One region of the Nocardioides bizhenqiangii genome, then DNA from elsewhere that is predicted to be linked to it. Evidence: predicted binding sites of a transcription regulator. Region 1 holds the regulator's gene; the other holds the start of a gene.

What was found. Region 1 encodes LexA, which represses DNA repair genes until DNA is damaged. Its sites were predicted from a motif close to TCGAACANNTGTTCGA; they were not measured.
Region 2: SHK19_RS16845 (HNH endonuclease signature motif containing protein) is a predicted target of LexA. The motif match lies at 8,562-8,577, and genes of this name have one in related genera.

Annotation. Positions count from the first base shown of each region.
Region 1 is NZ_CP141059.1:676,071-691,928, reverse strand. It holds gene SHK19_RS03365 (vitamin B12-dependent ribonucleotide reductase) at 130-3,039, opposite strand; gene nrdR (transcriptional regulator NrdR) at 3,169-3,663, opposite strand; gene SHK19_RS03355 (hypothetical protein) at 4,118-4,618, shown strand; gene SHK19_RS03350 (hypothetical protein) at 4,835-5,113, shown strand; gene SHK19_RS03345 (DUF6318 family protein) at 5,262-5,846, shown strand; gene SHK19_RS03340 (PKD domain-containing protein) at 6,125-6,613, shown strand; gene SHK19_RS03335 (LysM peptidoglycan-binding domain-containing protein) at 6,835-7,176, opposite strand; gene lexA (transcriptional repressor LexA) at 7,425-8,144, shown strand; gene SHK19_RS03325 (1-acyl-sn-glycerol-3-phosphate acyltransferase) at 8,148-9,167, opposite strand; gene SHK19_RS03320 (patatin-like phospholipase family protein) at 9,164-10,000, opposite strand; gene SHK19_RS03315 (RDD family protein) at 10,045-10,959, shown strand; gene SHK19_RS03310 (ATP-dependent DNA helicase) at 10,982-12,988, opposite strand; gene SHK19_RS03305 (ROK family transcriptional regulator) at 13,168-14,352, opposite strand; gene SHK19_RS03300 (sugar ABC transporter ATP-binding protein) at 14,446-15,858, shown strand, end outside.
Region 2 is NZ_CP141059.1:3,456,640-3,472,497, reverse strand. It holds gene SHK19_RS16885 (sulfotransferase) at 1-795, opposite strand, end outside; gene SHK19_RS16880 (hypothetical protein) at 939-1,721, shown strand; gene SHK19_RS16875 (beta-galactosidase) at 1,718-2,794, opposite strand; gene SHK19_RS16870 (putative glycoside hydrolase) at 2,907-4,157, shown strand; gene SHK19_RS16865 (glycosyltransferase) at 4,046-5,179, opposite strand; gene SHK19_RS16860 (VOC family protein) at 5,304-5,672, shown strand; gene SHK19_RS16855 (hypothetical protein) at 5,659-6,102, opposite strand; gene SHK19_RS16850 (phosphotransferase enzyme family protein) at 6,135-7,013, opposite strand; gene SHK19_RS16845 (HNH endonuclease signature motif containing protein) at 7,206-8,447, opposite strand; gene SHK19_RS16840 (methylmalonyl-CoA mutase family protein) at 8,914-10,701, shown strand; gene scpA (methylmalonyl-CoA mutase) at 10,698-12,851, shown strand; gene meaB (methylmalonyl Co-A mutase-associated GTPase MeaB) at 12,862-13,842, shown strand; gene SHK19_RS16825 (hypothetical protein) at 13,912-14,382, shown strand; gene SHK19_RS16820 (hypothetical protein) at 14,379-15,176, shown strand; gene SHK19_RS16815 (lipase family protein) at 15,173-15,858, shown strand, end outside.

The DNA of each region.
Region 1 (15,858 bases):
GGCGTCGTGTCGCCGATGCGCCACCCCTCCCCGGGTTGAGTCGCAACTCTTTGAGCCGTTGGACTACCTCTGCACCAAGAGGCAGAGGGCGGCCTCAGTCGGCGACCGCCCTCCGAGCCCGCTTGGTGATCAGCTGCAACCGCTGGTGCTGCCGCAGCCTTCGCACACGTAGCACGAACCAGCCGGCCGCATCTTGGTGCCGCAGGTCATGCAGAGCGGGCTGTCGACGGCGTGGCCGGTGATCTGCTCGAGGAGCTCGGCTGACGTGCGTGCCTGCGGGACTCCGGGGGCCTTGTCGGCGATGACGATCTCGGCCTCTTCGACTTCCGGGGTCTCGATACGCGCCTCGCTAGCGCTCGGCGCTACTCGACCAGCGGAGGGTGCCGGGTCCTCGATGAGCTCGCTCGCAGAGCCGGTCTCCTCGACGGGCTCGTAGCTGCCCGTCTCGAGGTGGCGCTGGCGCTCCTCGGCGGAGTAGATGCCGAGGGCGGAGCGGGCGTCGAAGGACAGGTAGTCGAGGGCCAGGCGGCGGAAGATGTAGTCCATGATCGACTGGCTCATTCGCACGTCGGGGTCGTCGGTGAGGCCGGCGGGCTCGAAGCGCAGGTTGGTGAACTTCGAGACGTAGGTCTCCAGGGGCACGCCGTACTGGAGGCCGACGCTGACCGCGATCGAGAAGGCGTCCATCACGCCGGCCAGGGTCGAGCCCTGCTTGCCGAGCTTGAGGAAGACCTCGCCGAGCTGGCCGTCGTCGTGGGCGCCGGAGATCATGTAGCCCTCGGCGCCGCCCACGGTGAACGACGTCGTCCGCGACTGGCGCGACTTCGGCAGCCGCTTGCGGGTCGGGGCGTAGACGACCTTCTCGATGACCTTCTCCACGACCGCGGCTGCGGCGTCGAGAGCGTCGGCGGCGTCCTTCTTGGCCTTGCCGCCACCGTCGGACAGCGGCTGGCCGACCTTGCAGTTGTCGCGGTAGATCGCGGTGGCCTTGAGGCCAAGCTTCCACGACTGGAGGTAGATGTCCTCGATCTCCTCGACCGTCGCCGACTCCGGCAGATTGACCGTCTTCGAGATCGCACCGGACAGGAACGGCTGGCAGGCCGCCATCATCTTCACGTGGCCCATCGGCTTGAGGGACCGCTCACCCATCGCGGTGTCGAACACCTCGTAGTGCTCGGTCTTCAGACCAGGCGCGTCGACCACGTGCCCGTGCTCGGCGATGTAGGCGACGATCGCCTCGATCTTCTCCTCGTCGTAGCCCATCTTCTTCAGCGCCCGCGGGATCGTCTGGTTGACGATCTGCATCGAGCCGCCGCCGACCAGCTTCTTGAACTTGACCAGCGAGAAGTCCGGCTCGATGCCGGTCGTGTCGCAGTCCATCATGAAGCCGATGGTGCCGGTCGGCGCGAGCACCGAAGCCTGCGCGTTGCGGAAGCCGTTGACCTTGCCGAGCTCGACGACCCGCGCCCACTCCTCCGTCGCCAGCTTGTGCACGTCGGCGTCGGCGATGTGGAACGTGCGCACCTCGTCGTTGGCCGCCTGGTGCTTGCGCATCACCCGGTTGTGCGCCTCGGCGTTGCGGGCGTAGCCGGCGTACGGGCCGACGATGTCGGCGAGCTCCGCCGAGCGGCGGTACGACGTGCCGGTCATCAGGCTCGTGATGGTGGCCGCCATCGCCCGACCGCCGTCGGAGTCGTAGCCCAGGCCCATCGCCATCAGCAGTGCGCCGAGGTTGGCGTACCCGATGCCGAGCTGGCGGTAGTCACGCGTCGTGTCGCCGATCGCCTCGGTCGGGAAGTCGGCGAAGCAGATCGAGATGTCCATCGCGGTGATGATCAGCTCGACGGCCTTCGCGAACAGCGGGGCGTCGAAGGTGTCGTCGTCCTTGAGGAACTTCAGCAGGTTGAGCGACGCCAGGTTGCACGACGAGTTGTCGAGGCTCATGTACTCCGAGCACGGGTTGGACGCGGTGATCCGACCGGTCTCCGGGTTGGTGTGCCAGTCGTTGATCGTGTCGTCGTACTGCAGGCCCGGGTCGGCGCAGGCCCACGCGGCCTCGCTGATCTTGCGGAACAGCGTGCGGGCGTCGACGGACTCGATGACCTCGCCGGTCTTGCGTCCGCGCAGCCCGAACTCGCTGCCGTCCTCGACCGCGCGCATGAACTCGTCGGTGACCCGGACCGAGTTGTTGGCGTTCTGGTACTGCACGGACGTGATGTCCTTGCCGCCCAGGTCCATGTCGAAGCCGGCGTCGCGCAGGGCGCGGATCTTGTCCTCCTCGCGCCACTTGGTCTCGACGAACTCCTCGATGTCGGGGTGGTCGACGTCGAGCACGACCATCTTCGCCGCGCGACGGGTGGCGCCGCCGGACTTGATGGTGCCCGCGGACGCGTCGGCACCGCGCATGAAGGACACCGGGCCGGACGCCGTGCCGCCGCTGCTCAGCAGCTCCTTGGACGACCGGATCCGGGAGAGGTTGAGGCCGGCACCGGAGCCGCCCTTGAAGATGAAGCCCTCTTCCTTGTACCAGTTCAGGATCGAGTCCATCGAGTCGTCGACGGAGAGGATGAAGCAGGCGGACACCTGCTGTGGCGACTGGGTGCCGACGTTGAACCAGACCGGGGAGTTGAAGGAGAAGTACTGGTGCACGAGCAGCCAGGTGAGCTCGTGCTCAAAGGTCTCCGCGTCGGCCGGGGTCGCGAAGTAGCCGTGCTCGACGCCGGCCTTGGTGTAGGTCTTCACGACCCGGTCGACCAGCTGCTTGAGGCCGGTCTCGCGCTCGGGGGTGCCGACGGCGCCACGGAAGTACTTCGTCGTGACGATGGTGCTCGCGTTGACCGACCAGAAGTCCGGGAACTCCACGCCGCGCTGCTCGAAGACCGTCTCACCGGTCTTCCAGTTGGTCTGTACGACGTCGCGCCGCTCCCACTTGATCTCGTCGTAGGGGTGCACGCCCTCGCTGCTGAAGACGCGGTTGATGGTGAGGCCCTTGCGGGCGCCCGTCGTACCTGTCGCTGCTGAGCTGGCCGTCTCGGTCATGACTCTCCTGATCCCCCTGGCTGGGTGTCCGCATCGGTTATGAGTGTTGCTGGTGGCACCGACAGTTCGATGCCGGAAGTTGGTGGCCCGGACAGGCAGCTTCCCCACTACCTGCCCGGGCGTCTGGGGTCAGCCCGAGGGGGCTGGTGCGGGTGTCTCCTGTACAACAACCGCGTCGGCTCGCTCCATCCGCAACAGGGCGATTTCTGCCTCGAAATCGTCGGCGGACTCGAAGCCGCGGTAGACGCTCGCGAAGCGCAGGTAGGCGACCTCGTCGAGCCTGCGGAGCGGGGCCAGGATCGCCAGGCCCACCTCGTGGGCGGCGATCTCGGGGCTCCCGGCGAGCCGCAGCTGGTCCTCGACCTCCTGACCGAGGCGGGCGAGCTCGTCCTCGGTGACCGGCCGGCCGTTGCACGCCTTCCGGACGCCGGCGACTGCCTTCTCCCGGTTGAACGGCTCGGTGGCGCCGGAGCGCTTGAGCACCGTGAGCTGCATCAGCTCGACGGTGGTGAACCGCTTCTCGCAGTCCTGGCACATCCGGCGGCGCCGGATCGAGCAGCCGTCGTCGGACACCCGGGAGTCGAGGACCTTGGTGTCGACGTGCTTGCAGTACGGGCAGTGCATGCGACGATCCCCCTCTCTGGCGCCTCGACAAGCTCGGCGTGCGTTGGGCATGGCGAACTAGACCCTCGATCGGGCCGCTCCTGTGGATAATCCGGCTCTAGCTGTGCAGTTCGGGCACCGGTTCTGTGAACTAGATGTGGAGAACTACACCGTTGTAAGTACTAGATGTTGTGGTGACACTACGCCTCTGCCACTAGGCGTGCAAGCGAACGCCGGAAACTGGTCCGAGGAATGTTGTCTGGGTCACGTTTGCGCAGGTCAGGGGCTTGTTGACCGCCGGAAGTGCGGCGTGTCGACCTGCGTGTCGACGTCTCACAACCGTCTCAGATGGGGGTCGAATCGTTCGAAAGGGCGATCCCGGGGAAGCCTCCCGTCGCTAACGTTCGACCTGGCCTCGAGGCCGCGCGACCGAACCCATGTCGCACCCCACTTCTGCGCAGCCCTGGAGGCCGTCATGCACCAGCTCCGTCGTACCCGCCGCCTGCTCGTTGCCGTCCCCACGGCGCTCCTGGCCGTCTCCCTCGTCGGTTGCAGCAACATCGGCGAGGACGCCGCGGAGAAGGCCCTCGAGGAGGAGGGCATCGACGCCGACATCGACGGCAGCGACATCAACATCGAGGGCACCGACTTCAACGTCACCACCGGTGAGCTGCCGAAGGACTTCCCGGTCGACGAGGTGCCGGTCGTCGACGGCGAGATCATCGAGGGCACCTACGCGAAGAACTCCAAGACCTGGACCACTACGGTCGAGGTCGGACCCGCCGGCGGCGACAAGCAGGCGGCGTACGACGACGCCGAGGCCACGCTCACCGGCGCGGGCGCCACGGTCGTGCAGGAGCCGGTCGACAACGGCAGCGCGATCAGCGGCGTCTACGCGACGGCCTCCCACACGGTCACGCTTTCCGTGACCGACTCCAACCGCGTCATCGTCAATTACCTGGTGGCGCCGAAGTAGCACGCGAAACCGTCCTGATGGCTGATGGCGTCCGGCGGCGATCGGGCGTAACGTCGGAGAGTCCTCCGGTCCGGGACCGCTCAGCGTTTGTGGGGACATGAGCGGTCCTGGGCCGGTTGGCGGGTCCTGACCATTCGGGCTTGGTGCATCGGACAGAATGCCCCAGTGAGCGGCGGGAAGCGCGCGGGTGAGCGCCATAAGCAGGGATTCCGCCCTGTGCTGCTCCTCCTCGCCATCGGCATCACCCTCTGTGTGGTCGCCTGGGGCTACCTGGTCTACGCCGCGATCGACTTCGGCTCGACCGCCCGCCACGAGAACGACTCCGAAGCATGGGGCTACCTCGCGGTCGCGGCCGTCGGCGCCGTCGCCTGCCTGTTCCTCGGCTTCATGCTGGTCGCGCGGTTCTCCCGCGCGCTCGGCTTCACCAAAGCACCGGATCCCAAGCCGAAGAAGGATCCGGGCGCGCCCAAGGGCGGCAAGCGGGCTGCTCGTTAGGGCGGTCGACAGCCATACGTAGCGGCAACTCGCGTCGAGCGCCCACTCTCCACAGAGCAGATCGAGGGGTGTCGGCGGAACGAGATTCCGCGGTACTTTCGTGCCCCCGCCCGTGGGTCAGGGCGGCGTTTCATCTCGGGAGGCCTGCATGACCGTGACTCTCCGCGGACGATCGGCAATCGGAGTCACCGCGCTGCTGATCGCCGGGCTTGTGGCGGGCTGTGAGGACGAAGAGGATCCCCCGCAGCCGCTCGAGTCCAGCAGCAAGCCTGCTCCGCCTCCCACCAGTGCGACGACCGAGCCCACCCCGACCGGGCCGGTGGAACCGACACTTCCGGTCGAAGCCGAACCAGAGACGAAGGAAGGGGCTACGGCGTTCGTCCAGTACTACTGGCAGGTCGTCAGTTTTGCCCGCCGCACAGGCGATGTCCGCCTTCTCAGCACCCTGTCGGTCCCCTCGTGCGAAGGCTGCAACGGCGGGATCAAATCCATCAGCCGGGTCTACAAGCGAGGAGGCCGCATTCTCGGCGGCAGCTTCGAACTCAAGAAGGCGATTCCTGGGCAAACGCCGAGCGGTGCTTGGAACGTGTCGACGCGCGTCAAGGTGAACCGCTCCCGAACCGTTGGCGCGGGCGACCTCAACCAGAACGTGCGAGCTGGCGAGCTCAACTTCCTCTTCGGGCTGGAGCGTGCAAACGGCTCGTGGCAGATCACATTCTTGGACGTCCCATGAGTCGCCTACTTGCGCTCATATTGATTGTGCTGACCTTGCGATTCGGCGACGCAGCAGCACTCGACGATCCATGGGTCGATGCCGACGAGGACAGCTTTGCGACTGGCGTAAAAGAGTCGAACGGCGGGTCGACCGTCCCGCCGTCGACCGACCCTGTTCAGCAAGTGGGGACCTACCGCCAAGAGCCAGCGTGTGTCGGAGTGTGCACTGGCGAGCTCACTTGTCCGGACGGCACGTTCAAGATCCATTCGTGGATTGAGCTCCCGAACGGGCAGCGCGTGAACGACTCCTACTGGTGCCCCTCCGATGGCGGGCCGCCGGTCGTCACCGACGATGTCGTCGCCACCGCATTCCGTCGGATCTCCCTCCCGCCTTCGACCTTCTCCATCCAGCCTCCGGGCGGCCAGACGCTGGTGAACTTCAAGACGAACTTCTTCACCGAGGAGCGGACGCTCAACCGGACCGTCACCCTGCTCGGGCAGCGGGTCGACCTGCGGATCTGGGCGCACTCGTACACCTGGCACTTCGGTGACGGCGAGTCGATCACGACCAGCAAGCCCGGCGCGCCGTACCCGAAGCTGCTGATCACCCACAACTACCTGAAGAAGGGCGACTACCGGCCGGCGATGGACACCACCTGGGTTGCGGACTACCGGGTCGGTGGCGGTGCGTGGCAGTCGGTACCGGGCAGCGTCACGATCGAGGGCGCGCCCGCCAACCTGGAAGCGATCGAAGCCAGACCGACCCTCGTCGGCTACGGCGGCTAGGTCTCGATACGCCCTCGCCTGGCGGCTCGGGGCTACTCGACCACCGACGAAAGGCGCGAAGGGCGGACCCGGGGTCACGGGTCCGCCCTTCGTCTTCCCCTTCGGGCCCGGGCAGTGGGCCCTGTCGTCCGCGGGGGTCGAGGTCGCGGACGAAGTTTGTTCAGTTGCGGGGTCTCGGTACGCCCTCGCCTGGCGGCTCGGGCTACTCGACCACCGGGTCGTCAGTCGGTGGGGATCCGGAGCGTCTGGCCGGCGAGGACCATCCTCGAGTCGAGGCTGTTCATCTCCTGGATGCGCTCGACCATGGCGCCCACGTCGCCCTCGCCGGTCACGGCGGTGGCGTCGGCGGCGATGTCCCACAGGGTCTCGCCGGGAGCGACGGTCACGACCTCCACCTGCTTGACGCCGGCGTCCTGGGTGGCGACCGAACCGGCCGCGAACCACACGCCCAGCGCGAAGGCCAGCAGCACCCCGAAACCGAAGACCACCAGCCGGCCACGCCGGGTGAGGCGCACCTGACGAGCGCTGTAGCTGACCTGCGGGGTGAAAGTGATCGTGCTCATCGTGTGACCTCCGGGGGAAGGGCTCCGACTCTCGGAGCCCGGGGGATCTGGTGTGTTCGAGTGATGTCTATCGAGGACCTCCGACAGAGACCGTTCGATCAACAGTTCGATCGAACACATGTACGAGACTAGATCACTTGTTCGAACGGTTCAAGGACCGGCTCGAAAGTTTGTTCGAGGGCGTGTCGCGACACGCAGGTTCGAACAGATGTTTGAAACCGAGGTGTGATTGGGGTTACCGTCGAGCCATGCCAAACGACAGGGCGAAGAAGGTCAGCGAGCTTCCCGACGGCCCGCCCGACGCGAGCGGGCTCACGCCGCGGCAGCAGCGAGTGCTCCAGCACATCAAGGACTGCATCGACCAGCGCGGCTATCCCCCGAGCATGCGCGAGATCGGCAAGGCCGTCGGCCTGACCAGCACCTCGAGCGTCGCCCACCAGCTGCGCGTGCTGGAGGAGAAGGGCTTCCTCAAGAAGGACCCCAGCCTCCCCCGCGCCCTCCAGGTCGTGCTGCCCGAGACCATGCGCCGGCAGGCGGTCGGCTCGGCGTCGGAGACGTCGTACGACGAGACCGGCTTCGGCGACTCCGCTCCCGTCCCCACCAACGTGCCCATGGTCGGCCGGATCGCGGCCGGTGGCCCGATCCTCGCCGAGGAGCGGATCGAGGACGTCTTCCCGCTCCCCCGCCAGCTCGTCGGCGACGGCCAACTGTTCCTGCTCGAGGTCAGCGGTGAGTCGATGATCGACGCCGCGATCTGCCACGGCGACTACGTCGTGATCCGCCAGCAGCCGACCGCCGAGAACGGCGAGATCGTCGCCGCGATGATCGACGGCGAGGCCACCGTGAAGACCTTCCAGCGCAAGGACGGCAGGGTCTGGCTGCTCCCGCACAACGACGCGTTCGAGCCGATCGACGGCACCGACGCGACGATCCTCGGCAAGGTGACGGCGGTCCTCCGGCGGGTGTGATCGCTAGCGCGGTAGCTCTTCCGGCTTGTGCTCGTCGACCCAGTCGTCGATCCGTTGCCACCAGTCGAAGAGCCAGGTGATCTGCTCCTCGCGACCCGTGGGGATCTCATCCCGGGGCACGCGCCACCACCCCATCTGCAGCCGTTTGTCCATCGGCAGCTCGCGCCAGATGTCGCCGAGCGAGTCGATGTGGTCGAGCCCGGTGTGCGCGACCAGCAGGACGTCTGCCTCGGGCGATGCTTCGAGCGCTGCGAGCGCGCCGCCCGGTCGCGGCGCGAGGACGTGGGACATCGCCTCGGCGCGGACAGCCATGTCCTCGCGGCCGAGCTTCCGGAGCCGGGCGATGGACCGGGTGCGCCGCCCCTTCGTGAAGTTGCCTCCCTCGGGGAAGATCACGAACGCGTCGTTGGCGTCGAGGTGGCGGGCGAGGTCGCCGACCTCGGCCTCGAGATCCCGACCGGGACGGTGCGACACGAACCGGCTCGGCACCCGCGCGAGCATCACGCCCAGCGCCGGGTCCCAGGCGAGCATCTCCTTGAGCACGATCCGCGGCTCGCGGTGGTACCAGTGCATCAACGCGTACATGATCGAGAACGAGTCGCCCACGCCGGCGTGACGACAGAACACCAGCAGCGGATGCCCTGGGAACGCGTCCGGCGCCGTGCCGACCGTCTCGATCTTCAGCCGCAGCACGCGCCGCGCCTCCCGGAAGAAGACCACCAGGTAGGTCCGCATGATCGCGTAGTGCATCCGCTCGAACCACGGCCGGCGTAGCCGCCAACCGAATCCCGAGCCGATCCACAGCGCGAACAGGGCGACCAGGGCCAGGGTCTCCAGCGTCAGGTGCAGCAGCCCGACCCAGAGCAGGCGCACCGGTCGCAACCAGCCGGGGACGAACGCCGACGCGATCCCGGTCGCCAGCAACCACAGCGGCAGGCTGGTCCACAGGGTCACGGTCAGCAGGATGAGCAGCGGCGCGAGGACGAACCGTCGGATGACCCAGGCGATCGCGGGATGGATCATGCGACCTCCGCAAGATAGGTGAGTCCGGCCCGGTAGGCCGCCTCGATCCGCCGGTGGACTGCCGAGGCGTCCCGGTAGGCCAACGGCGAGTCGTCGTCCGCGGTGACGGCGGACGGCAGGACATAGGCGTCGACGTCGGCCGGCAACGCGTCCAGCTCGCGATGGAACCGGTGCCGGCGGGCGATCTCGAAGGACACCCGGGCGACCTCCCAGGGCCGGCGTGGCGGGCTCAACCGCCGCTCGGCGCGACCGACCTGGAGCACGAAGATCCGGCGCGCGCCCAGCTCGGCAGCGCGCCCGACCGGGATCGAGTTCACGATCCCACCGTCGAGGTAGTGCTCGCCGTCGACCTCCGCCGGCGGCAACAGCCCTGGTACGGCGGCCGAGGCCAGCACCGCCGGGACGACCGGGCCCGTCGTGAACCAGTGCTCCGACGCCCGCTCGATGTGGGACGCACAGCACTGGAACGGGACCGCGAGGTCCTCGAACCGGACGCCCGCGAACTCCCTCTCCAGGCGTTGACGCAACGGCTCCGCCGAGTGCAGGTGAGTGCCGGTCCGCCACGCGCGGCGCAGCTGCGTCCACGCCCGATCGGCGTAGACGTCGCCCCCCTCGGCGATCTCGGTCCAGAGGTCACGCAGCCGGTCGACGCAGGCGGACGTCGGGTCGTTCGCCACCACCAGGCCGTTGAGCGCACCGACCGAGGTGCCCACCACCAGGTCAGGGACGATCCCGCGCTCGAACAGGGCTCGGACCATCCCCACCTCGACCGCGCCCAGCAGCCCGCCTCCGCCCAGGACGAAGGCGGTAGGACCCGCCGCGGAACGACTCATCGCTTTCGGAAACTACACCGGAACGGGCGTGGGAGGCTGTGTCCATGGCGTCGGCGGAGGGACCCGGGCTCATCGGGCGGATGGCCGGTGCGGTGACCGGCCGGGTGGTCGACGCCGTACCGCCGGAGGTGATCCTGGATCACCTCGACCTCGACGCGTTCCTGGACCGCATCGACATCAACCACCTGCTCGACCGGATCGACGTCGACCGGCTGTTGGCCAGGGTCGATCTCAATGCGTTGCTCAGTGATGTCCAGCTGGCTGAGCTGGTCCGTCGGGCCGGCATCCCCGAGCTGGTTGCCGAGACGTCGGGCCAGCTCGCCGGAGGCGTGCTGGACTCTGCGCGCCGGCAGCTCGTGGGTGTCGACACCCTGCTGGAGCGGATCTTCATCCGGGCGATGCGCCGCCGGCCACCCGACCCGGTCGCGCCGGCGGTCGTGCCCGGATCCCGTTCATCGCACAGGGAGCAGGTGAGCGGTCGGTTCGCGGGAGCGGCCAGTCGCGCGGTCGCCGCCGGCGTGGACCTCGGTGTCATCCTGCTGTCCTACTCGGCGCTGGTCGGCCTGACGGAGTTCGTGGGCCAGGCGCTGTTCGACGTCTCGGTGCGCGGTGCTTCCGGGCTCGTCGCGGCGATCGCACTCGGCGCCTGGGCCGTCGTCTACATCGTGACGGCGACGACCATCACCGGTCGCACCGTCGGCAAGGCCCTGGTCGGCCTGAAGATCGTCAGCCGCGACACCTCGCCACTACGGCCAGGGGCCGCGGCCCTCCGGGCGCTGACCTTCCCCTTCAGCACGGCGCTCCTCGGCCTCGGCCTGCTGCCCATCCTGACCAGTAGTCGGCATCGCGCACTGCACGACGTGCTCGCCGGCACCGTCGTGGTCTACGACTGGGGCGATCGTCCCGCGGAGCTGCCCGCACCGCTCACCGCCTACCTCCGCCGGCGCAACGTGGCGTGATCCGGGTCTGGGCGGCCCGGTCTCACTCCGTCGTCCCGGACAGACGGGTCAGCGCCTTGCGGACGACGGCCGGATCGGTCGTGGTCCACATCGGCGGCAGGCTGGCCTTGAGGAAGCTGCCGTAGCGGGCGGTGACCAGCCGCGGGTCGAGTACGGCGACCACACCTCTGTCCTCGTGGGTGCGGATCAACCGGCCGGACCCCTGCGCGAGCAGCAGGGCCGCGTGGGTCGCGGCGACCTGCATGAAGCCGTTGCCGCCTGCCTGGTCGGCCGCCTTCTGACGGGCGCTCATCAGAGGGTCGTCGGGGCGGGGGAACGGGATCCGGTCGATGATCACCAGCTGGCAGGTGTCGCCCGGGACGTCGAGCCCCTGCCACAGGCCGAGAGTGCCGAACAGGCAGGTGTGCGGGTCCTCAACGAACTGCCGCGCGAGCTCGGGCAGCTGCGCGTCGCCCTGGGCCAGCGTCGTGAGGTGGGGCAACTTCTCGCGGACGTAGTCGGCCGCCGTCTCCGCCGCTCGCCGGCTCGAGAACAGGCCGAGAGTGCGGCCGTCGGCGGCGTCGACCAGCTCGGTGATCTCGTCGAGCTGGGCGGTGCCGAGGCCGTCGCGCCCGGGCTGCGGCAGGTGGCGGGCGACGTACAGGATCGACTGCTTGCCGTAGTCGAACGGGCTGCCGACGTCGAGGCCAACCCAGGGCTCGGCGTCGTCCTCCATCTCCTCGACCGATCCGAGCGGCACCCGCTCGCTGGCCTTCAGGCCGACCGAGGTGGCGACGGAGGTGAAGTCGCCACCCAGCATCAGGGTCGCCGACGTCATCACCACGGTCTTGTCGGCGAGCAACATGTCGCGCAGCGGACCCCACACCTGGAGCGGCGCGATGCAGAGCCGGGGCGGCAATCGGTCGGTGCCCTCGGTCAGCCACAGCACGTCGGAGTCGGCGTTGGCCGCCATCCGGTCGGCGGTCGCGAACAGCTCCTGCACGTTGCCCTTGGCCTGGGTGAGCCCCGCGTCGGCCTCGTCGCTCGCGTCGGCCTTGGGGAAGGCGCTGGCCAAGGCACGGGCCGCGTCGCGCACCAGCGACAGCGCGTCGGCGAGGTCGTCGGGCACCGCGTCGAACCGGCCCGGCCGGGCCTCGCCGATTGCGGCCCGCAGCGCGCCGGCGGCGTCCTCGAGGTCGCCGGCCGGGTCGCCGGAGTCGGACTTCACGTGCCGCGCCGAGCGGCGGGCCGCCCGTTCGACCTCCGACGCCCAGAGCTCGTCGGTGGCCGCCTGGGTCACCCGGGCCGTGAGCTCGTGCGCCTCGTCGATCACCACGACGTCGTAGTCGGGGATCATCGGCACGCCCTCGATCGCGTCGATGGCGAGCAGGCTGTGGTTGGTGACGATCAGGTGGGAGCGATGGGCCTTCTCCCGCGCGCGCTCGGCGAAGCACTCCTCGCCGAACGGGCACTTCGTGGCGCCGAGGCACTCGCGCGCGGTGACGCTGACCTGCCGCCACTCACGGTCGGTGTGGCGCGGGGCGGCGTCCTTCTCGCCGGTGCCCTCGGCCTTCGCCTCGCCCTCGGCCCACTCCCGCAGCGCGAGCACCTTCTTGCCGAGCGCGCCGAGCGCGGCCTCCGCCTTGATCAGCTCGCCCTGCTCGTCCGGCACGCCCTCGCGGATCCGGTGGAGGCAGGCGTAGTTGGAACGGCCCTTCAGCACGGCGTAAGACGTGTCGACGCCGGTCCGGCCCTCGACCGCCTTGGTCAGCCGCGGCAGGTCACGTTCAACGAGTTGGTGCTGCAGCGCCAGGGTCGCGGTGGCGACGACGACCCGCTTGTTGTGATGCAGGGCGGGGACGAGGTAGCCGAGCGACTTGCCGGTGCCGGTGCCGGCCTGGACCAGGAGGTGACGGCGCCCCGATGGTGCCGCCATCGACTCGGCCACCGCCTCGGCCATCGCGATCTGACCCAGCCGCTCGCTGCCGCCGAGCGCCTCGACGGCCGCGGCGAGCGTGGCGCGCAGCGCTTCGTGGTCGACCCCAGGCATGCCCGGAACCCTAGGCGCTGACGCGGACACCTACAGCGCCGCCTCCACAAGGAGTTCTTGGTTTCGAGGCTCGGCCGCGGGCGGCCTCGCACCTCAACCAGCGGACTGCGCTCGCACCTCAACCAGCGGCGACAGCTCAACCAGCGGACTGCGCTCGCACCTCAACCAGCGGCGACAGCTCAACCAGCGGACACGCCGGACATCTCCGCGGTGGCGGCACGCTCGACGGCCCGGTCGATCGACTCGGGCGCCAGCACGTGTCCGATGGCGAGCGCGGCGGCGCCGATCACGCCGGCCCGCTCACCGGCGCGGGACGTGACGATGCGGAGGTGCTCGGTCGCCAGCGGGAGCGACCGCTGGTAGACCACCTCGCGGATCCCGGCGAGCAGCCCCTCACCGGCGGCCGCCAGGCCACCGCCGATCACGATGACCGAGGGGTTCACCAGGTTGACGAGGGTGGCGAGGACCTCGCCGAGATCCCGGCCGGACTGGCGCACCACCTGGATCGCCTGCTGGTCGCCGCCGCGGACCAGGGCCACGACGTCGTGGTCGTGGGCCAGCTCGACGCCGGCGCTGCGGACCGCCGCGGCCAGCGCCGGCACCGCCGCGATCGCCTCCAGGCAGCCCTGGTTGCCGCACCGGCAGGTCACGTGGGCAGCGCGGGGCAGGTGGACGTGGCCGAGGTCGCCGGCGGTGCCCTGGGCGCCACGCTGCAGCGTGCCGCCGGAGATGATGCCGGCGCCGATGCCGGTGCCGACCTTGATGAACACCAGGTCGGAGACCTCCCGCAGGTGCGCGTGCTGCTCGCCCAGAGCCATGATGTTGACGTCGTTGTCGACGAGCACGGGTACGGCGAACGCCCGCTGCACGTGGCCCGGCACGTCGTACCGGTCCCATCCCGGCATGATCGGCGGGTTGATGGCGCGGCCGGTGGAGTGCTCGACCGGCCCGGGGAGCCCGATCCCGATCGCGGCCAGCTCGGCGACGTCGCGGCCCTGGTCGGCGAGCAGCTCCCGGACCACGTCGTCGACCCAGCCGAGCACCCGCTCCGGCCCGAGCGCGATGTCGAGCTGCACCGACCGCTCGGCGAGGATCCGGCCGTCGAGATCGGCGATCGCGGCGGTCGCGTGGGTGGCGCCGAGGTCGACGCCGACCACCACCCGGGCACCGGGGTTGAACGCCAGCAGCGAGGGCGGGCGACCGCCCGTCGAGACCCCGCCGAACGGCACCACCAGGCCGAGGCGCATCAGCGCGTCCAGCCGGGCGGAGATGGTCGATCGGGCCAGTCCGGTGGCCTCGACCAGCTGGGCCCGGGTCCGCGGCTGACCGTCCCTGAGGAGGTCGAAGATGTCGCTGGGCCGCACGCCAGGAGTCAACCACGCGGACTTCAGTACGTCCAGCAATCAACTTTTGACAACCTCTCGACAGAAGTGGGTGACGCGTGCCACAGTGACCGCGTGCCGCACCCGCTGCAGACCGATCGGCCCACCGAGACCGATCCCGCTCGCGTCGACGAGGCCCCCGTCGTGCTCCGTGCCCGGGGACTCACGAAGAGCTTCGTCGGCAACACCGTCCTGGCCGACGTCGACCTCGACCTGCGCGCCGGGCAGGTGCACGGCCTGGTCGGCGAGAACGGCGCCGGCAAGTCGACGCTGATGAAGATCCTCGCCGGGGTGCACACCGCCGATCGCGGCACCGTCGAGCTCGACGGCCGCACCGTGAGCTTCCACCACCCGACGCAGGCCCAGGGCGCGGGCATCTCCACGGTGTTCCAGGAGTTCAACCTGCTCCCCGAGCGCACCGTCGCCGAGAACATCTGGCTGGGCCGCGAGCCGCGTCGACGCGGGTTCGTCGACGTCGGCCGGATGCAGCGTGACACCCAGACGCTGCTCGACGACCTCGGCGTGACCGGCCTCCGCCCGCAGCAGCGGGTGCGCAGCCTCTCCGTCGCGGAGCAGCAGATCGTCGAGATCGCCAAGGCGGTCAGCTTCGACGCGCGGATCATCGCCATGGACGAGCCGACGGCAGCGCTGGCCGACCACGAGGTCGGCCTCCTCTACTCGATCATCCGCGGCCTGACGGCCCGCGGGGTCGCGATCCTCTACGTCTCCCACCGGCTGAAGGAGATCTTCGACCTCTGCGAGACGATCACCGTGCTCAAGGACGGCCGGCACGTCGCCACCCGGCCGGCGTCCCAGTACGACGAGGCCGAGCTGGTGCGGCTGATGGTCGGCCGGGAGATGTCGTCGTTCTTCCCCGACCCGGTCGCCGGCACCGAGGTCGGCACTACCCGACTCGAGCTGCACGGCGCCGGCAACGGCTACGTCGACGGCATCGACCTCACCCTCCGCGCCGGCGAGATCATCGGCATCGCCGGCCTCCAGGGCTCGGGTCGCACCGAGCTGATGGAGGCGGTCTTCGGCGTCACCCCGTTCACCCGCGGCACCATGAAGGTGAACGAGCGGGCGGTCCGACCGAGGTCGCCACGATCGGCTGTCCGGGCGGGGATCGCGCTGATCACCGAGGACCGCAAGGCCACCGGTCTCGCGCTCAACCAGTCGATCCTCGACAACGCGCTCGGCCCCGTCCGCGCGGTCTTCCCGCGCCGCACCGGGCGGGCGCGGCGGGAGGTCCCGGGCCTGCTGAGCAACCTCGCGGTCGCGGCGCGCGCGCTCGACCAGGAGGTGCAGTTCCTCTCCGGCGGCAACCAGCAGAAGGTCGTGCTCGCCCGCTGGCTCGCCACCCGGCCCGAGGTCGTGCTGATGGACGAGCCGACCCGCGGCATCGACGTCGGAGCGAAGCACGCGATCTACGAGCTGATGCGGGTGCTGGCGAAGGAGGGGGTCGCGATCCTCATGGTCTCCAGCGAG
Region 2 (15,858 bases), 1.8 Mb from region 1:
GGCATGGGACGTGCGGAGGTCGAGCGTGCCGTCGCGGACGAACCCGATCTCGGGTGCGCACCCGGCGAAGGTGGCGACCCGTTCCAGGATCGCTGCCGGGTCGGCGACGAAGTCCTCGTAACGCACGTCGATGACGTCGACTCCTCGCTTCCTAAAGGCGATGTCGACGCTGATCGTGGAATGGAGCCACATCGCGGCAGCCTTGCCGGGGTGGAAGCGCTCCATCTCGCCGGCGTACCCCGGAGCCGCCTGAGAGGCGACCTCGCGCTGCCAGGAGTACGCCACGGCCCGCGGATCACGCACCAGATGGACGGGCTTGACGTCGAGCATCGGGCTGCGTCCGAGCAGGGCCCCGAAGGTCGCGATCTTGGACGAGTCGACGATGGTCGTGGCGCCGCTCGCCTCGGCGAGGTTGGCGACCAACCGACCGTGCAGGTCGATCAGCTTCGTGGCCTCGGGGCTCGTGCCGCCACTGGCCCACCAGCGGACCCGGCGCCGGCGGACGAGGTCGGTCAGCGCGGCATCGAGGCGAAGTGCCTCGTCACGGTCCGGGACGGTCCCGAACGTCTTCTCCAGGGCCGGCTGCCACACGGGGCACTCGACCACCGGCGCGAGGCAGGCGCAGGTGCCGCGCTCGGCGATCCCGCGCCGCAGCAGGAACCTGATCTCGCCCGCGCTCAGTGCGCCGGGCAGGCTGCCGATGGCGTTGCCGAGAAGGGTCGATCCGCTCCGCCCGGTGCCGGTCAGGTAGATCACCCGGACCGGCGCACGACCGAAGTGGCCTTCGCTGGCCATCGCGCCCCCAATGCTTGTCGCCCGGACTCGAACCCCACCCGCCTGGCTGGCGGTACTCTAATGCGAACTTCGACTCCCGAAGTATCGTCGGTCGACCGGGCGCGCGTCAGCCATTCGCGTCATCGCTAGTTCAAGGGGAACGCATGCCGAAGGCTCAGCCGTTGACGCCAGGAGCCGGCGCCACCGTCGTCCGGCTGTGGTGGGTCGTCGTGCTCGCGGCGTTGATCGGCGGTGCAGTGGCCTACGCCGCCGCGGACCGCAGCACCACCGACCGGATCTACGGAGTCGTCAACATCCGGCCGGTTGCGACGGTGGCGAACGACCGGGTCGACCTGGTCGAGGACCTCGACGCGGCACTCACCCTGCCGTCGGTCCTCCAAGGTCCTGCCGAAGAAGCCGACATGAGCGTGTCCGAGCTGAGGCAGGACCTGACCGTCCAGCCGCTGGGTGAGACCAGCTTCGTCCGGGTCGGCGTCATCGTGCACGACGGTGACGAGGCTGCCGCCGAGGAAGTGCTCCGGGCCGTGGTCGCCTCCGCCGCAACGTTCATGTCCGGCGAGAACTCCGGCGCCGTTGCCGATGACGCGCTCGAGACCCAGCTGCAGTTCGCCACCCAGCGCGAGGCAGCCCTCGAGGTCGCCCTCGCCTCGACGCCGGAGAACTCGCCCGCGCGCGAGGGGCTCGAGGTGGAGCGCGAGGCAGCCCGGCAACACCGCCAACGGGTCGAGGAACGCGTTGCCGCACAGGAGGAAGCCCGGGCCGCGAACCGGGTCGTCCTGCCCCTGACCATGCAGGGGGCGGACCTGACCTCCGGCGGCTCGGACACCCAGGTCCGGCGCGCGGCCGCCGGTGCCGCCGTCGGCGCCCTGGTCGCGGTCGTCGTCGTCGCCGGGCTCAGCCTCCTCGGTCGGCGCCGTACGCCTTAGCCGTCATCGCTCGACACCGGACAGTTGTCGACGAGTGCTTCGTGCACCTCCTGGCGCTCGTCCTCGGACAGCTGCTGGAACGCGGCGTACTCGAGGTAGCAGGCACCCATGTCGACGCCCGCCCACACGGCGACACTCATCGAGCCGTCGTTGAGCGTGAGCTGCCAGCCGTGAGGAGTCTCGGCCGTCGGCAGGCCCGCCAGGTAGCAGTGCCAGCTCTCGGCCGTCTCTGCGGACTCGCCGGGGACGGGACACACCTCGTCGTCGGGGCCCAGGCCGTGGTCCTCGAGGACCAGTCGGCCAGGGTAGGTCGCTCGCAGCTCGTTGAGGAGGTCGCGCTCGGCCTCCCAGGACCGGCCGTCCGTGAACTCCCAGGCACCGTGGCCGGCCAGCGAGACGCGGGTCCGGGTGAAGGACGACATCATCGCGTCGGTCGATCCGAAGATGCATTCCTCGTGGTTCTCGGCGGTCAGGCCTGCCTCCTCCAACAGCATCAGGGAACGCTCGTCGACGCCGAGGATGAAGGGTTCGGCGTACGCCGTCGAGCACGCGCTGTTGGCGACGTCGACGACCTGCGGGTCCTCTTCGTAGCGGCGCGCCACCTCCTCCATCAGGACGGAGTAGTGGTCCAGGAACGACTCGTTCCAGAACTTGGCGGTGCAGCCGGTCGCGCCGTTCTCGGTCGACGGGTGCACCGTGATGCAGCCGCCGGTCGCCTGCTTCAGCCAGTACGGCGCGTCGCGGCCGGTCCGGACCCGCAGGCGGAACCTGATGTCCGGGTGCTCGGTGAGGACCTCGTCGATCGCCGAGAAGTCGAAGCTGCCCTGGTCGGGCTCCACCTCGGCCCAGGTCGTGGTGATCGTCCCGAACTCCGCGTAGGGGACGGTGACCAGGGCGGGAGGCTCGGTCACCACCAGCCCGGAAAGGGCGGGCTTGAGCCCGGCGGCGGCGTCGCCGGACGGCGCGGCGCCTCCTTCTCGAGGGTCGTCGTCCGGCGAGCACCCCGCACCGAGTGCGGCACCACAGGCGAGCGCACACAGGCCGGAGACCAGTCGCGTACTCAGATTTCGCAAGGCCGTCCTTTCCCAGGCGGTCCTCACACCGTAGACAACTCGTCGTGGCATGGATTCGGGCAGTGCTGGTCTAGGGTGTCCGGGGCCTGGGGGGATGTGACCGGGAGGGTCGATGAGACACAGACGAAGCCGCGCGCTCCTGAAGCGCGCGACAGCAGCAACGGTGGCGGTGTTCGCCGCCTCGATCTTGACCGCTCCGGCGGTCGGCTCGGCGGAGCCCGCACGGCCGGGCGCGCCGCCGAAGCCGGGTGGCGTCGCACTGACGTGGGCACCGACCCACATGTCCCTCGTGCACGACTACTCGCGGGCCAGAGCGATCAGGATCGCCAAGCGACACGATCTGGTGACAGCGGCTCCCGCTGCGTTCGGCGACCACGTCCGTGCTATGCGGCGCGCCAACCCGGACCTGACGATCCTCGCCTACGAGAACGGCACCTTGGCGAAGGAGCACAAGGTGCGCCACCTGCGTGAGTCGGCGTTCGCACACGACTCCGACGGACGCCGGATCACGTCGCGCATCTGGGGAAGCACGCTGATGTCGAACACGAGCCCCGTCTGGCAACGGTGGGTCGATGGCGAGTGCCGCGACCGCGTGGCTATGGCCAGGTACGACGGGTGCCTCATGGATTCGATGGGACTGGGCATCTTCTCGCCTGACCAGAAGTTCACCGGGATCCCGGTCAACCCGTCCACGGGTGTGAAGTACACCCAGCGGCAGTACCGCAAGGCGCAGGCCGAGCATGCCGCCGCGCTCCGCGCCAGGTCTCCCGGTCTTGTCCACGTGTTCAACGTCGTTTCGAACGACTACCGGTATTGGCGCGACCCGGTGCAGTCCCGGCCTCTCGCCCTCGGACTACCTGCGGTGCTGATGGAGAACTTCCTGCGGGGCTCCGCGACGGACGTTGGTGACTTCCCGGACAGAGCGCAGTGGCTGCGGAACGTCGCGGTCATCCGGGACCTCGAGAAGCACAACGTCGCCGGCCTGTTCTCGGTCAAGCTGTGGGTCGACCACACTGACGCCCAGGCAGCACGCTGGCAGGCGTACGGGATGGCGTCCTTCCTCATGGCCGCGAAGGGCAACTCGTACTTCGTCTTCACCCGCTCCCGCGACCGGGCCGGAGCGACAGGAGCGAACGCACCGTACTCGATGCCCAACCGTCTCGGACCGCCGGAAGGAGAGATGGTGCGCACCGGCAACGGGATCTACAAGCGTCGGTTCAGGAACGGCCTGGCGTTCGTGAACCCCGGCAGTCAGACCGTGCGGGTGAGACTGCCGTCGGCCCTGCGCCGCCTCGACGGTTCGACCGTGACGTCGTTCCGGTTGCCCCCCAAGAGCGGCGAGGTCGTGGTCGAGCCCCGGTAGTAGGAGCCCACCAGCTCGTCGACGGCGTCGACCCAGGTACGGCGCGCGACGTGGGTGCGGGCCGCCTGGCCGAGGAGACCGCGGTGACGGTCGCCAGCGACGGCGGCGACAGCTCGGCGCAGGTCGCGGTGGTCGGCGGGGTCGTAGAGAACACCGGTCTCGAGGTGGCGGACGACGTCGGCAGCGCCGCCCGAGCGGGGTGCTACGACCGGGACGCCCGAGGCCGCGGCCTCGCGCAGGGCGTGGCAGTCCGTCTCGTGCTCGCCGGGGTGGAAGAGGACGTCCAGGGTCGGTAGCGCGACGGTCAGGTCGCCGGTGTGGAGCGGGCCGGTGAACCGGGCGGCCGGCAGCCGCCTCTCCAGCCAGTCCCGCTCCGGTCCGTCACCGATCACCACGAGCCGGACCCCCTGAAGTGCCGCGAGGTCGGCGAGGCGGCGTACGCCGTTGCGCTTGTGGAGGCTGCCGACATAGCCGACGACCACCTGTGGGCCGTCCTTCGACCGGGCGCGCGACCACGAGTCGTACAGCCACGGGTCGCGTAGCCTGGGCGTGAACGCGAGCGGGTCCACACCCGGCTGCCACAGCGCGGCGTCCGCGCCGAGCTCGGCGACCCGGCCGACCATCCAGGGCGCCGTGACGAGCAACGTGTCCGCGCGTTCGGCGACCTTGGCCCGCCAGTAGTCGGCGGCCAGGTCGAGGATCGGCGACTGCTCGACGACGAGCGTCGGGACGCCAGTGCGGCGCGCGTGCTTGAGTGCCTTGCGACCGACGAACCGCGGCGAGACGGCGTGGACCAGGTCCGGCTCGAACCCGTCGATGGCGGCCCTGATCTGCCCACCGGTCGGCTCGAGGGGGCGCACCCGCACCACCTCGCAGCCGCGGTACGACGCCAAGCCGGGGCCCGGCGCGAGGATCCGGACGGTGTGGCCGAGATCGACCAGCCGGTCGGCCGTGGCCTTCAGCGTGGTCGTGGTGCTGTCGACGGCCGGGTAGAAGGTCTCCGTCACCAGTGCGATCCGCATGGTCCCAACCTGGGCGGGCGACCTTTCAGGTTGCCCATCCGGTGGTGGATGTCCGGTGAACGCCTGGGGTCCGAGCTCGGCAGGGCCTGTCGCGCTGTCGGTGGCCTTGCCTAGGTTGTCCGCCATGGATATCAAGCTCGAGCTGGTGGCCGTGCCCGTGAGCGATGTCGATCGGGCGAAGGAGTTCTACGAGCGGGCGGGGTTCGTGGTCGATCACGACCACACCGTCAGCGACGAGGTCAGGTTCGTGCAGCTGACCCCGCCGGGGTCGGCCTGCTCGATCGCGATCGGGAAGGGCCTGACGACGATGGAGCCCGGTTCGCTCGACAACATGCAGGCGGTGATCGCCGACGCCGACGCGGCGCACGCCGACCTCACCGAGCGCGGCATCGACGTCAGTCCCGTCGACGACCAGCAGTGGGGGCGCTTCGTCTACTTCGCCGACCCCGACGGCAACCGGTGGTCGCTCCAACAGCTGCCTAACTGGGGCTGACCGGTCCGGCGTCGTCGCCGAGGGTGTGCAGCGGCAGGTCGCCACGTGAGATCGACGCGGCCAGCTGCCGGATCCGCTCGCTGCTGGCGGCCCAGTCGCCGGCGTGCTCCTCGTAGTACGGCGTGAAGCCACGCCGCACCTCGACCACCCAGTGCCGGCCGAAGGCCATCCGAGCGACCGCGAGGAACGGGACCAGTAGCAGGAGCACCGCGAATTCGATCGCTGCCAGCACCGTCAGGACCACCGCGACCGCGATGACCGGGGCGAAGATGACGAGCACCACGAGCGTGATGGCGCCGCTCACCGGGTCGTCGCCGGCCGGCAGGCTGGGGACCAGGTCCCACGCCTTGCCCGCCCCGCGGACCCGCCGGCGCCACGGCAGCCAGCGCCGGGTGACGCGCCACTTCTCGTCGTTGTAGCTGACCTTCATGGGCAGGATGATGCCGGAACGACCGGCGGACTCTAGCCCGCACCAGGGCCGAGCGCGACGATTCGTCTCCGGGCGTCGCTGAGGCCCTTGTGGTTCTCGGCCTGATCGATCCCTCCCGTGAGGTCGTTGACGGCCAGCCGACGAGCGAAGTACGCGCCTTGGACGGCCTCGCGGAAACGTCGGAACGCATCGAGGTACTGCATCTCTTGCGCGGCGAGCGGACCGTGGGACTGGTAGGTGTCGAGGAACGCCGTGGCCCGGTCTGGTCCGCCCAGGTACATGACTGCAGACGCGACGTCGTACAGGACCGGCCCCTTCCGCGCTCCGGTCCAATCGATCAGGCCGGTCACTCCCGTGCTGTCGTCGTGGATGAACGCCTCCGGCGCCGGATCCGTGTGCAACTGCGACCAGGTGACCTTCAGCTGTGCGGTCTCCGCTCGTACCGCCCCGATGGCAGTGGTGAGCCAGGGATGAGCCTCGACACCTGGCAACTGCGGTGAGATCCAGTCTGTTGCGAAGGCAGCTGTGCTCGGTCCACTGGCTGGCCCGCTGGCGGCGTGGATACCGGCCAACGTGCGGGCCATCCAGCGTTGCTCTTCAGCGGTTTCGCCGTCCAGCTCGCGGCCGGACACGCGCTCGAGGAGGGCCAGAGGCGGCTCAGTACACGCGATCCTTCCGTCCCGGGTGGGGACGGGTCGTCCCGTCACGAACCCCGCATCAGCGAGCGCTGCGGCGACCTCGCAGCCTGAGACCAGATCCGCCAGCGCAGCAGGCGACACTGACTTGGCTACATAGGTTGCGCCCTGGTGGTCCACGAGCCAGGTCTCCGAGTTCATCCCGCCGCCCAGCCGGCTGACACGGGCGTCGGCTACGCCCCAGAACCGCTCGAGCAGCTCGGTCGGGTCAGTCACGCGTGACACCTTCTCACCGAGATGGACGCAAGCCCGGTCGTCGGTGGGTGTCACCCTCGGTGCGGCTGAAACGGTCATTCATCAACGGGCAACGACGGCCAACCGGTGGGGCTCGTGGGCGAGGTGGTGGGTGGAAGTTGCAGTGGAGGACGCCGTCGGCGGAACCACCGACCTCGGCGCGGAGTCGTCGGTTCAGGTGCGTCGGTGGTAGCGGATGTCGCCGTTGGGGAGTCGTTCGGCGGTGTGGGTGGGGTCGTGGGCGAGGTGGTGGTGGTAGTTGCAGTGGAGGATGCCGTCGCCGAGGTCGGTGTTCCCGCCGGCGGCCCAGGGTTTGAGGTGGTGGGCCTCGGTCCAGGCGGCGGGGACGGTGCAGCCCTCGCTCCGGCAGCGTTGGTCGCGCAGCCGCATGGCTTTGCGCTGGGCCGGTGAGAACAACCGCCGGCTGCGGCCGAGGTCGAGGATCTCGCCGTTCCCGCCGAGGACGACCGGGATGATCGCGGAGTTGCACGCCAGCCGGCGGATCGCGGTGGCCGACAACGCCTCGCCACCGACGGTGCTGCCGGCGCTCAGTTCGGCGCGGAGGGAGTCGAGTCCGATGGTGACCATCACCGTCGTGCTGTCGCCGCCGTGCTGGGGGAGCTTGGTCGGGTCGAGGTGCTCCAGCAGCGCGCAGAAGGCCTGGCCGAGGCGGCGGGGGTAGGGGATCCGGTCCTCCTCCCCACCGAGGGCGTCGTGGTGTTTGCGGGGTGAGGTGAAAGCGTGAAGGTAGGTCAGCAACCGGTCCCGGTCGAGCACGGGGTGGACGATGGTGGTCCGCGCTAGCCCGTCACCGATCACCTTCGACCGGAGGCTGGTCTTCTCCCGGGCTCGTTGCTCCTCGTTCTCGAGTCGCTTGGCGAGCTCGGCCTCGGCGATGTCCGGGGCGACGACCTCGAGGAGGTAGCGGCCGAGCCGGCGGAGCTCGGTGGGGTTGAACTCCGCGCAGTAGGCGACCATCTGCGCCTCCGCGTCCAGGACCAGGCGGGGGTCCAGATCGGCGGGCAGCGCCTCCAACGCGTGGGCGATGACTCTGGCTTGGGCGAGCGAGACCTTGCCGTCGGCCATCCCGGCCGCGACCTGGGTCCACCGGCGGTCCAGGGCCTCGGCCAACTGCGCATCGGCCCTCGCAGCGGCGAGGTCTGCGCGGGTCAGCTGCGCGGTCCAGGCACCGACGTCGCGGGCACCGGCCTCATCGGCGGCATCGGCGGCGCCCGCGAGCACCCGGAGCCGCAGCTCGGCCAGCGTCGCCTCCAGCGCGTCGAGCTCGAGGACCGCGGCCTGCTTCTGGGCCGGTGCCATGAACGTCGGCTGCACCTCGCGGACGGTCTTCACCGACTCCCGGGCCGCCGCGACCGCACCCACGATCGGATGCTGCGTCTGCGGCTGGACGCTCATCCGGACCCCTTCGGCTGCTCGGGCACACGTGAATGGGTGTGTCCGGTGGCCTGGTGCCGGGGTGTCCTAGAGCTGAGTCTCGTGGACGACATGGGTCTTGCGACCTACGACCAATCGTACACCAGTTCGAACGTGAAGCCAAGGGCAATTCGGGAGATTCCGGCTTGGATTTCGGCCTTCGTGAGCCGGCCGCGGCGACCACCCCCCGACCTCCGCCCTCGTCCAAAGCCCTTTCGGTCGCAACCACCTACGTCCCGCAACCCCACTGGCATGGGTCTGGTGACGTTGCCAGAGCGCGCACCTCCTACCCTGCCGCCCTCCCAATGCCAGGAGGGCCGCACGGGCATCGGAGCTGGCTTACCCGCGGTCGCAACGAACCGTTGTCGCCCCTCCCGCCCACATCCCGGACGTCTCAAACCTCACACCTTGTGGCGACCGCCACGTGGCGGTTCGTAGGGTGCGCCTTATGACAGACGTCGACGGACCAGCCGACGCCGCGACTTCCCTTGCCCTCGCGCAGCCCGAGGACAGCCACAGCAAGGCGGAGTGGGAGGCGGCCGCGGCCGCCGTCCTGCGCAAGACCCGCAAGATGACGGACGCCGACCCCGACGCGTTGGTCTGGGACAAGCTGACCCACGCCACCCTCGACGGGATCGCGATCCCGCCGCTCGGCGTCGCCGGTGCCCCGGAGCCGGCCGTCCGGCCCAGCCGGGTCGGCGGGTGGGACATCCGCGCTCTGGTCTCGCACTCCGAGGCCAAGCTGGCCAACGAGGAGGCCCTGGTCGACCTCGACGGCGGGGTGACCAGCCTGTGGGTCGCTGCCGACGAGACGACCGACGTCGCGGCGGTCCTGGCCGGCGTGCTCCTCGACCTGGCGCCGGTCGTCCTCGATGCGCCCACCGTGCCGACCGAGGCCGCGCGCGCACTCCTGGCGTACGCCGACGAGCGCGGACTCGACCTCCACCCCGACAGCAACCTCGGCGCCGACCCGCTCGGCGCGATGCTGCGCGAGCTGCCGCTCGCGGTCGACGAGGCCGTCGCCGAGCTGCGAGACCTCGCTGCCCAGGCCAAGGCGGCCGGCGTCCGCGCCATCGTCGTCGACGCGACCGCTGCCCACGACCTCGGCGCCAGCGACGTCCAGGAGCTCGCCTGGTCCGTCGCCGTCGGCGTCGCCTACCTGCGCTGGCTCACCGACCACGGCTTCGACCTCGCCGACGCGGCCGACCTGATCGAGTTCCGGTACGCCGCGACCGACGAGCAGTTCCCGACCATCGCCAAGCTCCGCGCCGCACGGCAGCTGTGGGCGAGCGTGCTCCAGCACTCCGGGCTCCCGGCCGACGTCGACGTGGCGCAGCGCCAGCACGCGGTGACCAGCCGGCCGATGCTCAGCAAGTACGACCCCTACGTCAACATGCTCCGCGGCACCGTCGCGGCGTTCGCCGCGGGCGTCGGTGGTGCCGACGCGATCACCGTGCTGCCGTTCGACGCGGCCCTCGGCCGACCCGAGGCCTTCGGCCGGAGGATCGCGCGCAACGTGAGCCACCTGCTGATCGACGAGTCCCACGTCGCCGCGGTCGCCGACCCCGCGGGAGGTGCCTACGCCGTCGAGCAGCTCACCGCCGATCTCGCCGCCGCCGGGTGGGCTGCGTTCCAGGAGCTCGAGGAGGAGTGGGAGGGCGGCCACGACCTCACCCCCTTCCGGGAGCGGATCGCCGCGGCGGTTGCCGAGCGCGAGCGCCAGGTCGCGCGCCGCCGGCGACCGCTGACCGGCGTCACCGAGTTCCCCAACCTCGCCGAGGTGCTCCCGGTCCGCGACGCCGACCCCCTCAACGACCGCGCGGCGCGCTACGGCGCATCCTTCGAGGCGATGCGGGACGAACCGGCGGCGAGGCCGGTCTTCCTGGCCACGCTCGGCACCGTCGCCCAGCACACCGCCCGCGCCACGTTCGCCTCCAACCTGTTCGCGGCCGGAGGCATCGCGGTCGAGGTCGCCGGGCCGACCGCGGGTGTCGACGAGCTGCTGGCGTCGTACGCCGGACAACCGGTCGTGTGCCTGGCCGGCAACGACGTCGCCTACGCCGAGTGGGGTGCGGCCGCGGTCGAAGCGCTGCGGGGCGCCGGCGCCCAGCACGTGATCATCGCCGGGGTCTCGACAAGCTCGACCACCGACATCTTCGAGGTGGTTGACGACTCGTGCGCGCTGGGCGTCGATGCGCTGGCGTTCCTGACCGCTACCAGGGAGAAGCTGTCGTGAGCATTCCGAAGAGCTTTGCCGGGCTGCCCCTCGCGGGCGCCAAGGCCGCGGTCGAGGCGCCGACCGGCGAGGGCTGGCACAGCCCGGAGGGCATCGAGATCAAGCCGTCGTACGGACCCTCAGATGTCGCCGCCCTCGCGGACGATGGATCCCTCGACACCTGGCCCGGCCTGAGCCCGTTCCTGCGCGGTCCTTACCCGACCATGTACACCACCCAGCCGTGGACGATCCGGCAGTACGCCGGCTTCTCCACCGCCGAGGAGTCCAATGCCTTCTACCGCCGCAACCTCGCGGCCGGCCAGAAGGGCCTGAGCGTCGCGTTCGACCTCGCCACCCACCGCGGCTACGACTCCGACCACCCGCGGGTGCGCGGTGACGTCGGCATGGCCGGCGTGGCGATCGACTCGATCTACGACACCCGGACGCTCTTCGACGGCATCCCGCTGGACGAGATGAGCGTCTCGATGACGATGAACGGCGCGGTGCTGCCGGTGCTCGCGCTCTACATCGCGGCGGGCGAGGAGCAGGGGGTGAAGCCGGAGCAGCTCTCGGGGACCATCCAGAACGACATCCTCAAGGAGTTCATGGTCCGCAACACCTACATCTACCCGCCGGCGCCGTCGATGCGGATCATCTCCGACATCTTCGCGTTCACCAGCCAGCGGATGCCGCGGTTCAACTCGATCTCGATCTCCGGCTACCACATGCAGGAGGCCGGGGCGACCGCCGACCTCGAGCTCGCCTACACCCTCGCCGACGGGGTGGAGTACATCCGCGCCGGCCTGGAGAGCGGCCTCACCATCGACCAGTTCGCGCCGCGGCTGTCCTTCTTCTGGGCGATCGGCATGAACTTCTACATGGAGGTCGCCAAGATGCGCGCGGCCCGCGCGCTGTGGAGCCGGCTGGTCCGGCAGTTCGACCCGCAGAACCCCAAGAGCCTCAGCCTGCGCACCCACAGCCAGACCTCCGGCTGGAGCCTCACCGCGCAGGACGTCTTCAACAACGTCGGTCGCACCTGCATCGAGGCGATGGCCGCGACCCAGGGGCACACCCAGTCGCTGCACACCAATGCGCTCGACGAGGCGATCGCGCTGCCGACCGACTTCTCGGCGCGGATCGCCCGCAACACCCAGCTGCTGCTCCAGCAGGAGAGCGGTACGACGTACACGATCGATCCCTGGGCGGGCTCGTACTACGTCGAGAAGCTGACCCACGACCTCGCCGAGCGGGCGTGGGCGCACATCGAGGAGGCCGAGGCCGCCGGTGGCATGGCCGCCGCGATCGAGCAGGGCATCCCGAAGATGCGGATCGAGGAGGCCGCCGCCCGCACCCAGGCGCGGATCGACTCCGGCGCGCAGAAGGTGATCGGCGTCAACACCTTCCGGCTGCCGGCGGAGGACCCGCTGGAGGTCCTGAAGGTCGACAACGACGACGTCTACCGCCAGCAGATCGCCAAGCTCGAGCGGCTGCGGGCCGAGCGGGACCAGGCGGACGTCGACGCGGCGCTCGAGGCCCTCACGCGCAGCGCCGACTCCGGCGACGGCAACCTGCTCGAGCTGGCGGTGGACGCCGCCCGCCACAAGGCGACGGTCGGCGAGATCTCCGACGCGCTCGAGAAGGTCTACGGCCGGCACCAGGCGGTGATCCGTACCATCTCCGGCGTGTACCGCGACGAGGCCGCCGACTCAGGAGACACCCTGCTCTCCCAGGTGCGCGCGGCGACCGACGAGTTCGCGGACGCCGAGGGTCGCCGCCCGCGCATCCTGGTCGCGAAGATGGGCCAGGACGGCCACGACCGCGGCCAGAAGGTCGTCGTGTCGGCCTTCGCCGACATGGGCTTCGACGTCGACGTAGGCCCGCTGTTCTCGACTCCGGAGGAGGTCGCCCAGCAGGCGATCGACGCCGACGTGCACATCGTCGGAGTCTCGTCGCTGGCCGCCGGCCACCTCGCGCTGCTCCCGGCGCTGAAGGAGGCGCTCGCGGAGCACGGCCGCGAGGACATCATGGTCGTGATTGGCGGCGTCATCCCGCCGGACGACGTACCGACGCTGAAGGAGATGGGCGCGGCCGCGGTGTTCCTGCCCGGCACGGTCATCGCCGAGTCGGCGCTCGACCTGCTGGCCAAGCTGCGCGACCAGCTCGAGCACTGATGGCCGGCTGATGGGCGTCGACCGGCTGGTCGAGGGCATCCGCGAGGGTCGTCGGGCCCAGGTCTCGCGGGCGATCACGCTGGTCGAGTCGACCAGCGCGAAGCACCGCGCGCAGGCGCGCGACCTCCTCGCGGCGCTGCCGCAGGGCGACGCCGTGCGAGTCGGGATCTCGGGGGTGCCGGGCGTCGGGAAGTCGACGTTCATCGAGTCGCTCGGCAGCCGGTTGACCGCCGAGGGGCACAAGGTCGGCGTCCTGGCCGTCGACCCGTCCAGCATCCGCACCGGCGGCTCCGTCCTCGGCGACAAGACCCGGATGGCGCGGCTGTCGACCGACCCCGACGCGTTCATCCGGCCGTCGCCGTCCGCGGGCACGCTCGGCGGCGTCGCCCGCGCCACGGTGCAGGCGATGGCCGTGCTCGAGGCCGCGGGCTACGACGTGATCCTCGTGGAGACGGTCGGGGTCGGACAGTCCGAGGTGACGGTGGCGGGCATGGTCGACACCTTCCTGTTCCTCACTCTCGCCCGCACCGGCGACCAGCTCCAGGGCATCAAGAAGGGCATCCTCGAGATCTCCGACGTGATCGCCGTCAACAAGGCGGACGGCGACCGCGAGCAGGAGGCCAGGGGAGCCGCCAGGGAGCTGGCCGGAGCCCTTCGCCTGGTCCGTGGCCACTCGGACGGAGGGTGGGCGGTCCCTGTCGTCACCTGCTCGGGACTCAACGACGTCGGCGTCGACGACGTGTGGCAGCAGGTCATGAACCACCGCAGCCACCTCGGCGCCGACGGGCTGGCGAGGAAGCGGGCCGAGCAGCAGCTCGACTTCACCTGGGCGCTGGTGCGCGACGAGCTCGACCAGCGGCTGCGGCACTCGCGGGGGGTCAAGGCGGTGCAGGCCGAGGTGCGTGCGGCCGTCCTTGCCGGTGACCTGACCGCGCCGCTCGCCGCCGACCGGCTCATCCAGGCGTACGACGAGGATCCGCCCACCACCTAGTCGAGCACGCCGCGGAGCGGTCCACCCGCCGCGGTTTGCCGGGCGGCGGGACCGGGAAGAGCGCGGGGCATGGGATTCGCGGACCCGGACCAGCTCGAGGAGCTGGCCGGCCAGATCGAGGGCAAGGCCTCGGACGTCCGGGCGGAGTGCGGGCGCTTCGCGGAGCTCGTCGCCAACGTGGCGTGGCAGTCCGCGGGGGCAGAGGACTACCGCAGCGAGTGCGACGGTCTGCGGACGGACCTGCTGGGGGACGCCGACGGTCTCGACGCTGCCGCGGCCGCGCTGCGCAGGCACGCGGCGGCCGTCCGCGACCGGATCGAGTGGATCCAGGACCGGATCGCCGATCTCCGTCACCTCGCCGAGGAGGGTGTCGAGATCACCCAGGACATGATCGACGACATCGCCCGCTTCGGCGGCAGCGTCGCGAGCGAGGTGCAGGACGCCGTCGACGACATGCTCAGCGACCTCGGCGACCTCGCCGGCGGGGTCAGGGACGCCGCGGGTGACGTGATCGAGGGCATCGGGGGGTTGCTGCCGTGATCCGGGTAGGGGAGCGCACCCTGTTGGCGCGGCCGCGCCGGATCGCCCTCGGGGTGGACAAGTGGGTGGCCTTGCAGCGGTCCGCCGAGTCGGTCGGGCTGCGGCTGCCGCAGGACGTCCGGCTGCAGATCGAACCGGTCGACGTGGCGCTGGCCGGCGCCGATCTCGCCCGCGCGTCGACGCTGCTCCGTGACCACGGCGTGATCGATGACGACGGACCGGTGCCGGCTGTCGCCGCGAACCTCGCGGCGCTGGGAGCGGCCGATCACCGGATCCGGGTCTCGCTGGCAGGCCCGGACGTCTCCCGCCTCGGCTACCACTGGGTCGACGCGCACCTGGGCGGCTCGCTGGTGCGGGACGGCCTCACCCACACCCTCTCGCTCTTCGACGCGCGCGCGATCGGGACGGAGCTGCTCGCCCTGGTCCCGGAGCCGGACCGGCACGGGGAGGGCCGCGAGCCTTTCTCCGTCCCCCTCGCCGCCGTCGGACCGGTCGCGGCGATCGACGACGACGTCCCGGGTGACCTCCTCGCCGCCACGGGAGAGCTCGTCGGCCTCCACCCGCGCGACGTCACCCGCCTGCACGAGTGGAGCCGACGTACCCGGGCGGTGCTGCACGTGACCGCGGTGGGCCGGGATCGCGCGCCGCACGCGCTGGTCTGGTTCCTGGACCGCGACGGCTGGTGGTCCGGCCGCACCAGCAACCGAGCGTCCCGGACGCTCACGCTGGAGCCCCGGCGGCGCGCCGACCTCCCAGGCGAGCTCGGCAACCTCGTCGCGGGAGCCTGGCTGTGACCGGCGAGTACGACGTCCACGGCGGGGCGCACGGTCTCGAGGCAGACATGGACGACATGGACGCGACCGGCGGCGCCATCCGGGACACCGGCACGGAGGTCGTCGGCGTCGCTGCCGCGAGCCACCGGTTCCTCGTCGACGGCAACCTGCTGGCCAGCGCCGTGCTGTCGCCCGGCACGTTCGCGTCGTTCGAGGCGGAGATGGTGGCGGCCCTGGACGGCCCGAGCGCACTCTCGGCCCACGGCGTCAAGATGACCGCGGCCGGCTTCTTCATGCAGGCACAGGCGAAGGCATATCTCGCCGTGGACCGGGCGATGGAGATCGCGGACGACGTGGGGGACTGGGCACAGGGCTACACCGTGCCGCTCCAGCTCGCGTGGAGGCTCTCGCCCGCCGGCCTGCCCGGGACCGTCCTCGACCTCGCCGAGCTCGCCGACGAGGGGCTCTTCACGAACCCGGAGCAGTGGCTGGTCGAGCACCCCGACCAGCTGGAGGAGCTGGTCGCGAGCTCGCCCGGCTTCGTCGCCCTGTTGGGCACCCTGGCGCCGCCCTGGGCGCAACCCCTCATCGGGTTCCCCCTGGACGTCGAGCAGGCCTCGTCGACCCTCGCGGGGCTCTACAGCCAGGAGCTCGAGAGCCTCACGGCGCTCGAGACCTACGAGTCGGAGTCCCCCAGTGACAT